DNA from 3 places in the Pseudomonas sp. TE3786 genome. Region 1 is predicted to be linked to each of the others. Evidence: predicted binding sites of a transcription regulator. Region 1 holds the regulator's gene; each other region holds the start of a gene.
What was found. Region 1 encodes FliA, which starts transcription of late flagellar genes. Its sites were predicted from a motif close to CTAAAGTTTNNNNNNNNNNNGCCGNTAA; they were not measured.
Positions count from the first base shown of each region.

Region 2: ACVW0Y_RS13950 (methyl-accepting chemotaxis protein) is a predicted target of FliA. The motif match lies at 1,676-1,703, and genes of this name have one in related genera.
Region 3: motA (flagellar motor stator protein MotA) is a predicted target of FliA. The motif match lies at 2,403-2,430, and genes of this name have one in related genera.

Region 1 covers NZ_JBSRZF010000005.1:161,021-165,164, reverse strand. Annotated here, with positions in the region: gene ACVW0Y_RS08225 (chemotaxis protein CheA) at 1-1,054, opposite strand, end outside; gene ACVW0Y_RS08220 (protein phosphatase CheZ) at 1,066-1,854, opposite strand; gene ACVW0Y_RS08215 (chemotaxis response regulator CheY) at 1,874-2,248, opposite strand; gene fliA (RNA polymerase sigma factor FliA) at 2,333-3,079, opposite strand; gene fleN (flagellar synthesis regulator FleN) at 3,076-3,915, opposite strand; gene flhF (flagellar biosynthesis protein FlhF) at 4,026-4,144, opposite strand, start outside.
Region 2 covers NZ_JBSRZF010000011.1:106,287-110,430, forward strand. Annotated here, with positions in the region: gene ACVW0Y_RS13945 (malate synthase G) at 1-1,531, shown strand, start outside; gene ACVW0Y_RS13950 (methyl-accepting chemotaxis protein) at 1,807-3,426, shown strand; gene ACVW0Y_RS13955 (hypothetical protein) at 3,442-4,144, shown strand, end outside.
Region 3 covers NZ_JBSRZF010000032.1:13,742-17,885, forward strand. Annotated here, with positions in the region: gene ACVW0Y_RS23100 (rhodanese-like domain-containing protein) at 1-802, opposite strand, end outside; gene ACVW0Y_RS23105 (HDOD domain-containing protein) at 851-2,368, opposite strand; gene motA (flagellar motor stator protein MotA) at 2,498-3,349, shown strand; gene motB (flagellar motor protein MotB) at 3,353-4,144, shown strand, end outside.

The DNA.
Region 1 (4,144 bases):
CAGCGGCGGCCGGTTTGGTCGCGGCCGGTTTTGCCGGCTCGGCTTTCGCGGCGGGCTTGGCAGCCGGTGCGGCAGGCTTGGCTGGTGCCGCAGCAGCCGGCACCGGTGCCTGGGCAGCCGGCTCGACGAACTTGCCTTGACCATGCAACTGGTCAAGCAAGGCTTCAAATTCGTCATCCGTGATGTTGTCGCCGCCGCCACTGGCAGCCGGCGTAGCGGCGGCTACCGGAGCTGGTGCAGCAGGCGCGGCAGCAGGCTCGACAAACTTGCCTTTGCCGTGCAACTGATCGAGCAGCGCTTCAAATTCGTCGTCGGTGATTTCGTCGCCACCACCGCCAGCCGCCGGTGCGGCGCTGGCAGGGGCCGGGGCCGGGCTAGCCGGTGTAGCCGGTGCGGCAGGCGCACTGGCGGCAGCGAACTGGCCTTTGCCATGCAACTGGTCGAGCAGCGATTCAAATTCGTCGTCGGTGATTTCATCACTGCTGGCCGCAGCGGCAGGCGCTTTGGGCTCGTCGTGCAGGGCATCGAGCAGTTGCTCGAATTCGCTGTCAGTGATGTCACCAGAAGCCGCCGCAGGGGCTGGCGCTTCGACTGCTTCGGGTTCAGGTTCAGGCTCGGCAGCGGCCGCCGATTCAGGCGCGACACCAGCAAGCTCTTCGGCGCTTTGCGGTTCGGCCAGGCGCGACAGCGCGGCCAACAGCTCCGGCGATGCCGGGGTTGGTGTCGCGCGTTCACGCACTTCGGAGAACATGCCGTTAACGGCATCCAGTGCTTCGAGCACAACGTCCATCAGCTCCGAGTCAACGCGCCGCTCACCCTTGCGCAGGATGTCGAACACGTTTTCGGCGATGTGGCAGCACTCCACCAGCTCATTGAGCTGGAGGAACCCGGCACCACCCTTGACGGTATGGAAACCGCGGAAAATCGCGTTGAGCAGGTTGGAGTCATCCGGGCGGCTTTCCAGCTCGACCAGTTGCTCCGATAGCTGCTCAAGAATTTCGCCGGCCTCTACCAGGAAGTCCTGGAGGATTTCTTCATCGGCGCCGAAGCTCATCTGTGTGCTCCCTAAAACCCAAGGCTGGATAGCAGATCGTCTACATCGTCTTGATTGGAGGCGACGTCTTCACGCTTATCGGCATGAATCTGCGGACCTTCACCATGAGAAGGCTCTTTTTCTTTTTCTTGTTCAGCACGTAGTACCGCATGGTCGTGCTCAATACCGGCAAAACGATCGACTTGACTGGCCATCAGCACCAGTTTCAGCAGGTTGCCTTCCACTTCGGTAACCAACTGGGTAACCCGCTTGATTACCTGACCGGTGAGGTCCTGGTAATCCTGCGCCAGCAGAATGTCGTTGAGGTGGCCGGACAACTTGGCGCTATCACGCTCGCTGTTAGCCAAGAACAACTCGATACGTTTTGCCAACTCGCGGAATGCCTCAGCGCCCAACTCGCGGCGCATAAAACGGCTCCAATCAGCGCTCAACGTGCCAGCTTCGGAATGCAGGTCATTCACCAGCGGCGCGCTCTGCTCCACCAGATCCATGGTGCGATTAGCCGCTTTCTCGGTCATGGTCACAACATAGTTCAGGCGTTCGGTGGCATCGGTGATCTGCGACACTTCCTTGGCATGAGGTACACGGGGGTCGAGCTGAAAGTTGACGATGGCGTTGTGCAGCTCACGCGTCAGTTTTCCCACCTCGTGATAAAGCCCGCGATCACGAACTTTATTGAGCTCGTGGATAAGCTGCACCGCGTCGCCAAAATTACCTTTTTCAAGGCTCTCAACGAGCTCGCGGGCATTGGATTTTAAGGACGACTCAAGGTCGCCCATGGGTAGATCGTCGTGCGCCATAATGCCCCCACGGCTGGTATCAGCCGTTAACACGCTCGAAGATTTTTTCGATCTTCTCTTTCAGGACCTGGGCTGTGAACGGCTTGACTACATAGCCATTCACCCCGGCTTGCGCCGCTTCAATAATCTGGTCGCGCTTGGCTTCGGCGGTAACCATCAGCACCGGCAGGTGCTTGAGACGATCATCGGCACGCACCGCGCGGAGCAGGTCGATACCGGTCATACCCGGCATGTTCCAGTCAGTCACGAGAAAGTCGAAGCTGCCGCTATGCAGCATGGGTAGAGCAGTAGTCCCGTCATCTGCCTCAGCGGTGTTGGTGAATCCCAAGTCGCGCAAGAGGTTCTTGATGATCCGTCGCATCGTTGAGAAGTCGTCAACGATGAGGATTTTCATGTTTTTGTCCAAGTCGACCTCCGTACAGTCCTAAACGCACCCAGCACCTGGATGCGCGTTGAATCGAGAAACTGGCAGTACCGCTCAGCTAGCGCGCCACTCGCTCAAGCGTGCACGCAAACGAGCGGCACACTGGCTATGCAACTGGCTGACCCGCGATTCGCTGACCCCCAGCACTTCACCAATTTCCTTGAGATTCAGTTCTTCGTCGTAATACAGCGACAACACCAACTGTTCGCGCTCCGGCAGTCCGGAAATGGCCGCTGCCAATGCCGATTGGAAACGTTCATCTTCCAGATCGCGCGAAGGCTCGAAGTGGGTAACGCCAGCGTCTTCGCGCAGACCTGTGTGTTCGCCGTCCTGAAGAAGGTCGTCGAAACTGAACAGGCGACTGCCCAAAGTGTCGCCAAGAATGCCGTAGTAATCCTCGAGACTCAATTGGAGTTCGGCCGCAACTTCTTGATCTTTAGCGTCTCTGCCAGTTCTGGCTTCAATTTTTCGGATCGCGTCGCTGACCATGCGACTGTTGCGGTGCACCGAACGAGGTGCCCAGTCGCCTTTGCGCACTTCATCCAGCATAGATCCGCGGATGCGAATGCCGGCGAAAGTTTCGAAACTGGCACCTTTGGTGGAGTCGTATTTTTTCGACGCTTCGAGCAGGCCGATCATGCCGGCCTGGATAAGATCTTCCACCTGCACACTGGCTGGCAGACGTGCCAGCAAGTGGTAGGCGATGCGTTTGACCAGTGGGGCGTAACGCTCGATCAACTGGTGCTGGGAGTCCTGCGCCTGTGCCTTGCTATACATACGGAGCCCATTGCCTGATGTCATACGGCCGTGTCAGCAAGCGGTTGCTGGACCAGACGCTCCACGAAGAATTCCAGATGTCCGCGCGGATTGGCTGGTAACGGCCAGGTGTCGACCTTCTGCGCGATAGCCTTGAAGGCCAGAGCGCACTTGGAACGAGGGAAGGCCTCATAAACTGCGCGTTGCTTCTGCACCGCCTTGCGTACCGATTCGTCGTAAGGCACTGCGCCGACGTACTGCAAAGCGACATCAAGGAAACGATCAGTCACTTTGGTCAGCTTAGCAAACAGGTTGCGACCTTCTTGCGGGCTGTGGGCCATGTTGGCCAGCACGCGGAAACGGCTCATGCCGTGGTCGCGATTGAGCAGTTTGATCAACGCGTAGGCGTCGGTGATGGAGGTGGGTTCATCGCACACCACCACAATCACTTCCTGGGCCGCACGGACAAAGCTCACCACCGCATCGCCGATACCGGCGGCGGTGTCGATCACCAATACATCGAGGTTGTCACTGATATCGCTGAACGCCTGGATCAGGCCAGCGTGTTGCATGGGCGTGAGTTGCACCATGCTCTGGGTGCCGGACGCCGCCGGCACGATACGGATACCGCCCGGACCTTGCAGCAGCACATCACGCAATTCGCACTCACCACTGATGACGTCCGCCAGCGTGCGCTTGGCCGACAGCCCCAGCAGCACGTCGACGTTGGCCAGGCCCAGGTCGGCGTCCATCAGCATCACTCGCCGACCCAGATCAGCCAGGGCCAGGGATAGATTGACCGAGACATTGGTCTTGCCGACGCCACCCTTGCCGCCGGTCACCGCGATCACCTGTACGGGATGCATACCCATGTTATCCACACACCTTGTCTAGCTTCGACTGGGGCCACTTGGCTGGTTACGTTCAGGTTGCCCTTAGAGGGCGACCGAAACGCCTGAAAACTTTATTGCTCGAACGCTGACCTGGCTGTTCAGCCTGCTCGGCGCGCCGGATTCTGATACAGCCCGGCGAACATATCGGCCATCGCATCCTCGCTGGGATCCTGTGGCGCCTGCAGGCTCACTGCCCGGCTCACCAACTGGTGGCTGC
Region 2 (4,144 bases), on a different contig from region 1:
CCAACTGATCGGCTTCCAGGGCCCGGCCAACGCCCCGGTTGCAGTGCTGCTCAAGCACAACGGCCTGCACTTCGAAATCCAGATCGACGCCGCCAGCCCCATCGGCCAGACCGATGCCGCCGGCGTCAAAGACGTACTGATGGAAGCAGCGCTGACCACCATCATGGACTGCGAAGACTCGGTAGCTGCCGTCGATGCGGACGACAAAACCGTGATCTACCGCAACTGGCTCGGCCTGATGAAGGGCGACCTGTCTGAAGAAGTGGCCAAGGGTGGCACCACCTTCACCCGTACCATGAACCCCGATCGCGTCTACACCAAAGTGGATGGCAGCGAGTTGACCCTGCACGGTCGCAGCCTGCTGTTCGTGCGTAACGTTGGCCACCTGATGACCAACCCGGCGATTCTCGATGCCCAAGGCAACGAAATTCCCGAAGGCATTCAGGATGCGTTGTTCACCAGCCTGATCGCGGTGCACAACCTCAACGGCAACACCAGCCGCAAGAACACCCGTACCGGCTCGGTGTATATCGTTAAACCGAAAATGCACGGCCCGGAAGAAGTCGCTTTCACCAGCGAAATCTTCAGCCGCGTTGAAGACGTTCTGGGCTTGCCGCGCAATACCCTGAAAGTCGGCATCATGGACGAAGAGCGCCGCACCACCGTCAACCTCAAGGCGTGCATCAAAGCCGCCAGCGAGCGCGTGGTGTTTATCAACACCGGCTTCCTCGACCGTACCGGCGACGAAATTCACACCTCGATGGAAGCCGGTGCCGTTGTGCGCAAAGCGGCCATGAAGTCCGAGAAGTGGATCGCTGCCTACGAGAACTGGAACGTCGATATCGGCCTGGCCACCGGCCTGCAAGGTCGCGCGCAGATCGGTAAAGGCATGTGGGCCATGCCCGACCTGATGGCCGGCATGCTTGAGCAGAAAATCGCTCACCCACTGGCCGGGGCCAACACCGCCTGGGTACCGTCGCCTACCGCCGCAGCCCTGCACGCCCTGCACTACCACAAGGTTGACGTGTTCGCCCGTCAGGCCGAACTGGCCAAGCGTGCCCGTGCTTCGATCAACGACATTCTGAGCATCCCGCTGGCTGCCAACACCAACTGGTCTGCAGACGAAATCCAGAACGAACTGGACAACAACTCGCAGGGCATCCTGGGTTATGTAGTGCGCTGGATCGACCAGGGCGTCGGCTGCTCGAAGGTGCCGGACATCAACGACGTCGGCCTGATGGAAGACCGCGCCACCCTGCGTATCTCCAGCCAGCTGCTGGCCAACTGGCTGCGTCATGGCATCGCCAGCGAAGAGCAGATCGTGGCCAGCCTGAAACGCATGGCCCCGGTGGTTGACCGTCAGAACGCCAACGACCCGCTGTACCGTCCACTGGCTCCAGACTTCGATAACAACATCGCATTCCAGGCTGCCCTGGAGCTGGTGATCGAAGGTGCCAAGCAACCGAACGGCTACACCGAGCCGGTTCTGCACCGTCGTCGTCGTGAATTCAAAGCCAAAAACGGCCTGTAATTCACCGCGCTAGCGGAATTTAAAAAACGCCCTTCGGGGCGTTTTTTTATGGACGTTCACAGGAGATGGCGGCCATTTGACATCACCCCTATAAATTAAACTGAAAAGCCCTACAGACAACCTGACCAGCGGATCTGTTGAAAATTACAGTTACCCGATTAATGGCCGATAAAAACTGTGAACCAGTCGATACAATGGTCAACTCGTGACCAATAAAAGAGAAAACGTATCATTCGTTTACTTTTGCCATCTGCGCAGTCGGGAAAAATCTGTCCATGTTCAAAAATATGTCGCTGACCCTCAAGCTTTCGCTGCCGCCCGCCGTGGCGCTCATCGGCCTATTGCTGTTCGTGATCTACACCGGGGTGCAGCTGAGCAATAACGACACCCGCCTGGTGGCTCTGGAGAAACAGAGTTATCCGACCCTGGAAAACGCCGATGCGGTGATCTTCCAGTTCTCGCGTATTCCCGGCCTGCTCAACAGCGCCGTTGCCGCTGGCGAAATGGAAACCCTCAACGATGCCCGCAAGGTGCTCGATGAGATCAATAGCAAACAGCAAGCCCTGCAAACCCTGACCAAGGACCAGCCGCAACGCGGCGAAGAACTGCGCGCCTGGACCAGCGCGGTAAAGGGCTACGCCGACAACGCCTTCTCGGCCACCGAACAACTGCTCAAAGGCACCGCCTTTGAAGACCTGCGCCCCAACCTCGACCGCATGGCCACCGACCTGCAAGCGGCGCAAAAGGCCGGCGAACAATTTCGCAGCCACGCCTATGACGACTTCCAGACCAGCCTGGCGCAAACCCGCACCGACAACGCCACCACCACCCGCGTCGGTTATGGCCTGAGCATCGCCCTGATCCTGCTGGTGAGCATCGGCTCGGTGATGGTGATCCGCAGCGTGATGAGCAATATCCACGGCGTGATCGATTCGTTGAAAGCCATCGCCAGCGGCGACGGCGACCTGACCCGCCGGGTAAACGTCGAAACCAGCGACGAAATCGGCGCGATGATCAAACTGTTCAACGGCTTCCTCGACAAACTGCAGGGCACCATCCGCCAGATTGTCGATGCCGCCAGCCCGCTGGGGGGCATGTCCAAGGAGCTGTACCGGCTGACTCAGGGCGCCGAAGAAAACGCCCGCTCGCAACAGGGCCACACCGACTCCATCAGCCGCGATATCGCCACCATGACCGGTAGCATTCAGGAGGTCGCGCAGCGCTCGCAACAGGCTTCGCAGGAAGCCGGTGCCGCCTCCAAGCAGGCCGAAAGCGCACGGCAGAACATAGGCAGCCTGTCCTCCAGCATCAGCGACCTGGGCAGCAGCGTGATGGGAGCGGTGCAGGCCATGGAGCAGCTGGAAGAAGAAACCCAGCAAGTCGGCTCGGTGCTTACCGTGATCCGCAGCATTGCCGAACAGACCAATCTGTTGGCCCTTAACGCGGCCATCGAAGCCGCCCGGGCCGGCGAGCAAGGACGTGGTTTTGCCGTGGTCGCCGATGAGGTGCGCAACCTGGCGCAAAAGACCGCCGCCTCCACCGCCGAAATCCAGAACATCATTCAGCGCCTGCAAAGCAGTGCCAACGGCGTGCTGAACGTAATGACCCTGAACGGGGAAAAGGCCCAAGCCAGCATCGAACGCTCGGTCACCGCCACCCAGACCCTGGAAGCCATTGCCCAGGCCGTTCGCCAGATTGACGAGTTGAATGCCGGGATCGCCCAGTTCACCCAGGAGCAGATCGGCCTGTCCAACTCGATTCAGAAAGACACAGAAGTGTTGCAGAAGGATACGCAAGCAACCACACACGGGGCCGATGCGACCGCACGCCTTGGCGAACAACTGGTCAGCACCGGGGACCATTTGCGCGCCGCTACGGCCCAATTCCGCGTTTAACACGAGAGCACCAGAATGATCCAACTTCGAGTACTCACCCTCGCTGCCTGCCTAGCGAGTTCGTCGGCGTTCGCCCTTGACCAGGGCGAATACCGCTTCAATGGTTTCGGCACCGCCGGCATCACCCACCTGGGCGGCGAAGACGACGGCCGTAGCTACGGCGTGAACGGCCAGACCAACGATTCCTGGCGCGGCGACCAGCTGTCCAAGCTCGGCGGCCAGTTCCAGTACGGCCTCACCGACACCGTCGGCGTTACCGTGCAGGCCACTGCCAAGCCTGAGCAGGACAACTGGAAAGCCAACCTGGAGTGGGCCTACCTGTCCTGGCAGGCCACCGACGGCCTGATGCTGCGTACTGGCCGCCTGCGCAGCCCGGTGTACATGTACTCGGAAACCCTCGACGTGGGCTTCACCTACCCGTGGCTGCGTCTGCCGGACGAGGTTTACAGCCAGGTTCAGGTAAGCAACTACGAAGGCGCTGACGCCATCTACACCCTGCCGCTGTCCTTTGGCTCGGTGGCCTTCCAGGTCGCTGGTGGCCAAGCGGTAAACCGCAATATCTTCGCCGCCGATGAGCTCTACGACATCGACTACAAGAAGATTTTCGCCGCCAACGTCAGCCTCGCCACCAATGACTTCGGTACCGTGCGCGTGGGCTATACCGAGGCTGATATCAACACCGATATCACCGCTCGCGTAACCACCCCGTTCCGCACCA
Region 3 (4,144 bases), on a different contig from region 1:
TATCCGGGAGGTTGCCCCACTCACCCCAGGAGCCAGCGTACGCCTTGACCCGTGGATAGCCCAACGCCTTGGCCACCAGGTAGGTGAAGCCGGAGCGGTGATGGGTTTGGCAATGGGTGATGATTTCTTTGTCCTTGCTGATGCCCAGGCTTTCCAGAATGGCGGGCATGTCCTGGCGAATGCGCAGGGCGCGAGCCTGGTCCATGCCGGCGGTCCATTCGAAGTTCACGGCACCGGGGATATGGCCGCCGCGGGCGGTGAGCACTTTTTCGCCGCGGTATTCGGCCGGGCCGCGGGCATCCCAGATGGCCAGGTCGGCGCTGCCGAGCCGGCTTTGCAGGTACTCGCGGGTGGCGGTCGGCGCGTCGTGGATCTGGATCGCCACCGGTGTCTGCGGGGTGGCCGCCGGTAGCACAGTGCTCAGCTCGCGCTGCTCGGCCTGCCAGGCCAGGAGGCCGCCATCGAGGTAGTGATACTTGGTGTGGCTAATTACATCCAGCAGCCAGATAAATCGCCCGGCCCAGCCGCCGCCTTCGTCGTCATACACCACATACACCGCGTCGGGGTTATGCCCCAGTTCGGCGAACAGGGCTTGCAGCTGTGCCGGCTCCGGCAGCAGGCCGGGGGCAGGAGGTTGGCCCAGTTGGGTGCGTTTCGGGTCGACGAAGCGTGCGCCAGGCAGATGGCCTTCGGCGTAGCGGGCGGCGCTGGTGAGATCGACCAGAATCAGCTCCGGCGCCTGCAGGCGCGGGGCGAGGTCAGCGGGTTCGAGGACCAGGGGCAAACCAGAGAAGGCAGACATGCATGGCCTCCGAGCCAAATGATAAGGGGGCCAATTGTAGCGGAAAGGTTAGCGCCCGCGTTTGGCAAAGCTGCCGAGCGCCCGTTCGATGCATTGCGAGATCTTGCCGAACGCCTGCACGCAGGGGTCGCTCAGCGGCGCGCCCTGTTGGTCGACCACCAGCAGCATGACCACTTTGCCGTTGTTGGCCAGTGAGCGGAGCAGCATATGTTCGCTGGGGAACAAGGCTTTCAGGGTGCCGGGCATGAGTGCGGAAAACTGGGCAATGTTTTCCGGGCTCAGGCGTAATTGCCCTGGTTGCGCCAGCAGGCGCTTGAGCACCTGGCTGTTGGCGGGGTCGAGGGTCAGCGCCTGAGCCTCCTTGGGCAGGCCGACGGTTTGCTGAGTGAGCAGGCGGGTCTGGGTTTTATCGCTCAGCAGGACCAGGGCGCGGCTCATGCCGCAGGCATCCAGGGCATCGCGGATGCAACTGGTCAGTTGCAGCAGATTGGCGAAGGCGCTCGGCTCGCGCAGCAGCTCACGGCAATGTTGTTGCCAGGCGGGCGAGATGTCTTTGGCCACTGGTGGCGGCGGGGTCGCTTGCAGGCGACGGGCATCCCAGGGCCAGAGCAATGCTTGGGCCGGGTGCCATAGATCGCTGGCGGGGTATTGATGCGCACTGTTTACCGCCTGCTGGTGGGTCAGTTGCTGCAGCTCGGCCAGCGACACCTGCAAGTACAGCGCGGTAATCCGTTGCCAGCGCAGGCTGTGGGCGCTTTTCCAGCCGGCGTGGGCGCTCAGCGCCAGGGCGTTGGCGAACACAATGGTGTTGCCGGGCTGGGTCAGCCAGCGCGACAACGCCGGGTCGGCATCCAGCAGCTGTTGCTGATGCAGCGGCTCTTCATTGTTACGCGCAATGTGCAGCGCCTTGGCCAACAGGCGGCGCTCGGTGGCCAGCAGGCGGTAGGCCTGAATGATCCATTCCGGCAGGTGCCAGTGTCTTGCCAGGGCCAGGCACAGGGTGGGTAGTGATACCCCGAACAGCTCGCGCTCGACCTTGTGCGTAGGTTCGCCCAGGCCCAGCACGCGCTGTTCCCATTTCTCGATCAGGTCGGGGTGGGCTGCGGCCAAAGGCCATAGTGGGGCCAGAAACAGCAGGCTGCTCCAGTGGATCTCCTGCCACAGCCGCGCCAGGCGATTGGCAAACAGGCCGCTGGCCTGTTGTGAGGCGTGCAGGCTGATCAGCTGGATTTGCCGCAGCGGCTTGGGAATTTTCTCCTCGGCCAGCACCGGCAACATATTGAGAAGATCTTCTGTGCGCTTGAGGCCCAGGCGGCTGATGGCGACTTCCAGGCTTTCGGCGGGCTCGCTGAGGCTGTTGTTGCTGCGGTTGGCTTCACGCAACACCAGCAGTGCCAGGGACGGGCTGCCCTCAATACGCTCGGCCACTTCACGCAATGACGTGCTGCTGCTGACCAGCGAACGCCGCACCCGCTCGTGGGTCGTTGCCAGGATTGGCAGGCGAACACTATCGAGATGCTTGAGCCAGGTTTTCAGGCTGGAGGGTAGCGGTGGCAAGGTCGGCATGTGGTTTAGCCCATTGGCTTTTAGCCTTAACTGGCTATAGTCTGGCGTATAAGTTCCGATAATTAGAAGGGCTGATTTTAATAACCCTTCTCTTGGCTGTGTCTTCCTGGCTTTCTAAGTAAATCTCTTATGGCAAAAATCATTGGCATCATTGTTGTGTTCGCCTCGGTGCTGGGCGGATATGTGTTGTCCCACGGCAAAATCCCCGCACTGATCCAGCCCTTTGAGGTGATGATCATTGGTGGCGCGGCACTGGGTGCTTTCCTCCAGGCCAACCCTGGCAGCACCACCATGACCGTGCTGAAGAAGTCGCTGAAGATGTTCAGCTCGCGCTTCACCCATGCGTTCTACCTCGAAGTGTTGAGCATGCTCTACGAGATCCTCAACAAGAGCCGCCGCGAAGGCATGATGGCCATCGAGGCCGATGTCGAAGACCCCGGTGCCAGCGCCATTTTCAGCAAGTACCCGGCGCTGCTCAAAGATGAACGAATGACCGCTTATGTTTGCGATTACCTGCGCATCATGTCCTCCGGCAATATGGCACCCCACGAGTTGGAAGGTCTGTTCGATATGGAGCTGGCCAGCCTCAAGGAAGAACTCGAACACCCCTCCCACGCGGTTACCCGCATCGCTGACGGCCTGCCGGGCTTCGGTATTGTTGCGGCGGTACTGGGTATCGTGGTGACCATGGCCCTGCTGGGCCAGGTCGAGCAATCTTCCCTCGGCCAGCACGTAGGGGCGGCGTTGGTGGGTACCTTCCTCGGTATTCTTGCCGCCTATGGTTTTTTCGGCCCCTTGGCCACCTCCCTGGAGCACGATGCCAAGGAAGAGTTGAACGTCTTCGAAGCGATCAAGGCCAGCCTGGTGGCCTCTGCTTCGGGTATGCCGCCATCGCTGGCCGTGGAGTTCGGTCGCAAGGTGTTGTTCCATGCCCACCGCCCGAGTTTCAGCGAGCTGGAACAAGCGATTCGCGGTCGCTGATAGATGGATAACAACCAACCCATCATCGTTAAACGCGTCAAAAAGATTGCCGCTGGACATCACGGCGGTGCCTGGAAAATCGCCTTCGCCGACTTCGCCACGGCAATGATGGCGTTCTTTCTGGTGCTGTGGCTGATGTCCTCGGCCACGCCCGAGCAGAAGAAAGCCATTTCCGGTTACTTCCAGGACCCCGTCGGTTTCAGCGAAAGCGCTAGCCCCTATGTGATTGACTTGGGCGGCACGCCAACGCCGGCACCGGACAAAACCCTGAATCCGGAAGTGAAGGACGCCAAAGCGGCCACCGACACCACCTCAGACACCGACAGTGATATCGCGCCCAGCGAAACACAGGCCGAGAACATTGCGGAAAAGCTCGAGAGAGAGCGCCTGGAACTGCTGCTGCAAGAACTGCAGAACAAGGTCGACGAGAACCCGCAGCTGCAGCGGTTCAAGGACCAGATCCTGTTTGAAATCACCCAGGACGGCCTGCGCATCCAGATCATGGACGCCGCCAACCGGCCGATGTTCGACAGTGGCAGCGCGCGCTTGCAGCCGTACTTCGAAGACATCCTGCTGGCCATGTCCGACACCATCAAGGCGGTGCCGAACAAGATCAGCGTCAGCGGCCATACCGATGCCAAGCCCTTCGTCGGCCATGGCGACTACGGTAACTGGGAGTTGTCGGCCGAGCGTGCCAACGCCGCGCGCCGCACCCTGGTGGCGGGCAGCTATCCGGATGAGCAGGTTGCCCGGGTCGTGGGCTATGCCTCCTCGGCATTGTTCGATCGTGCCGAC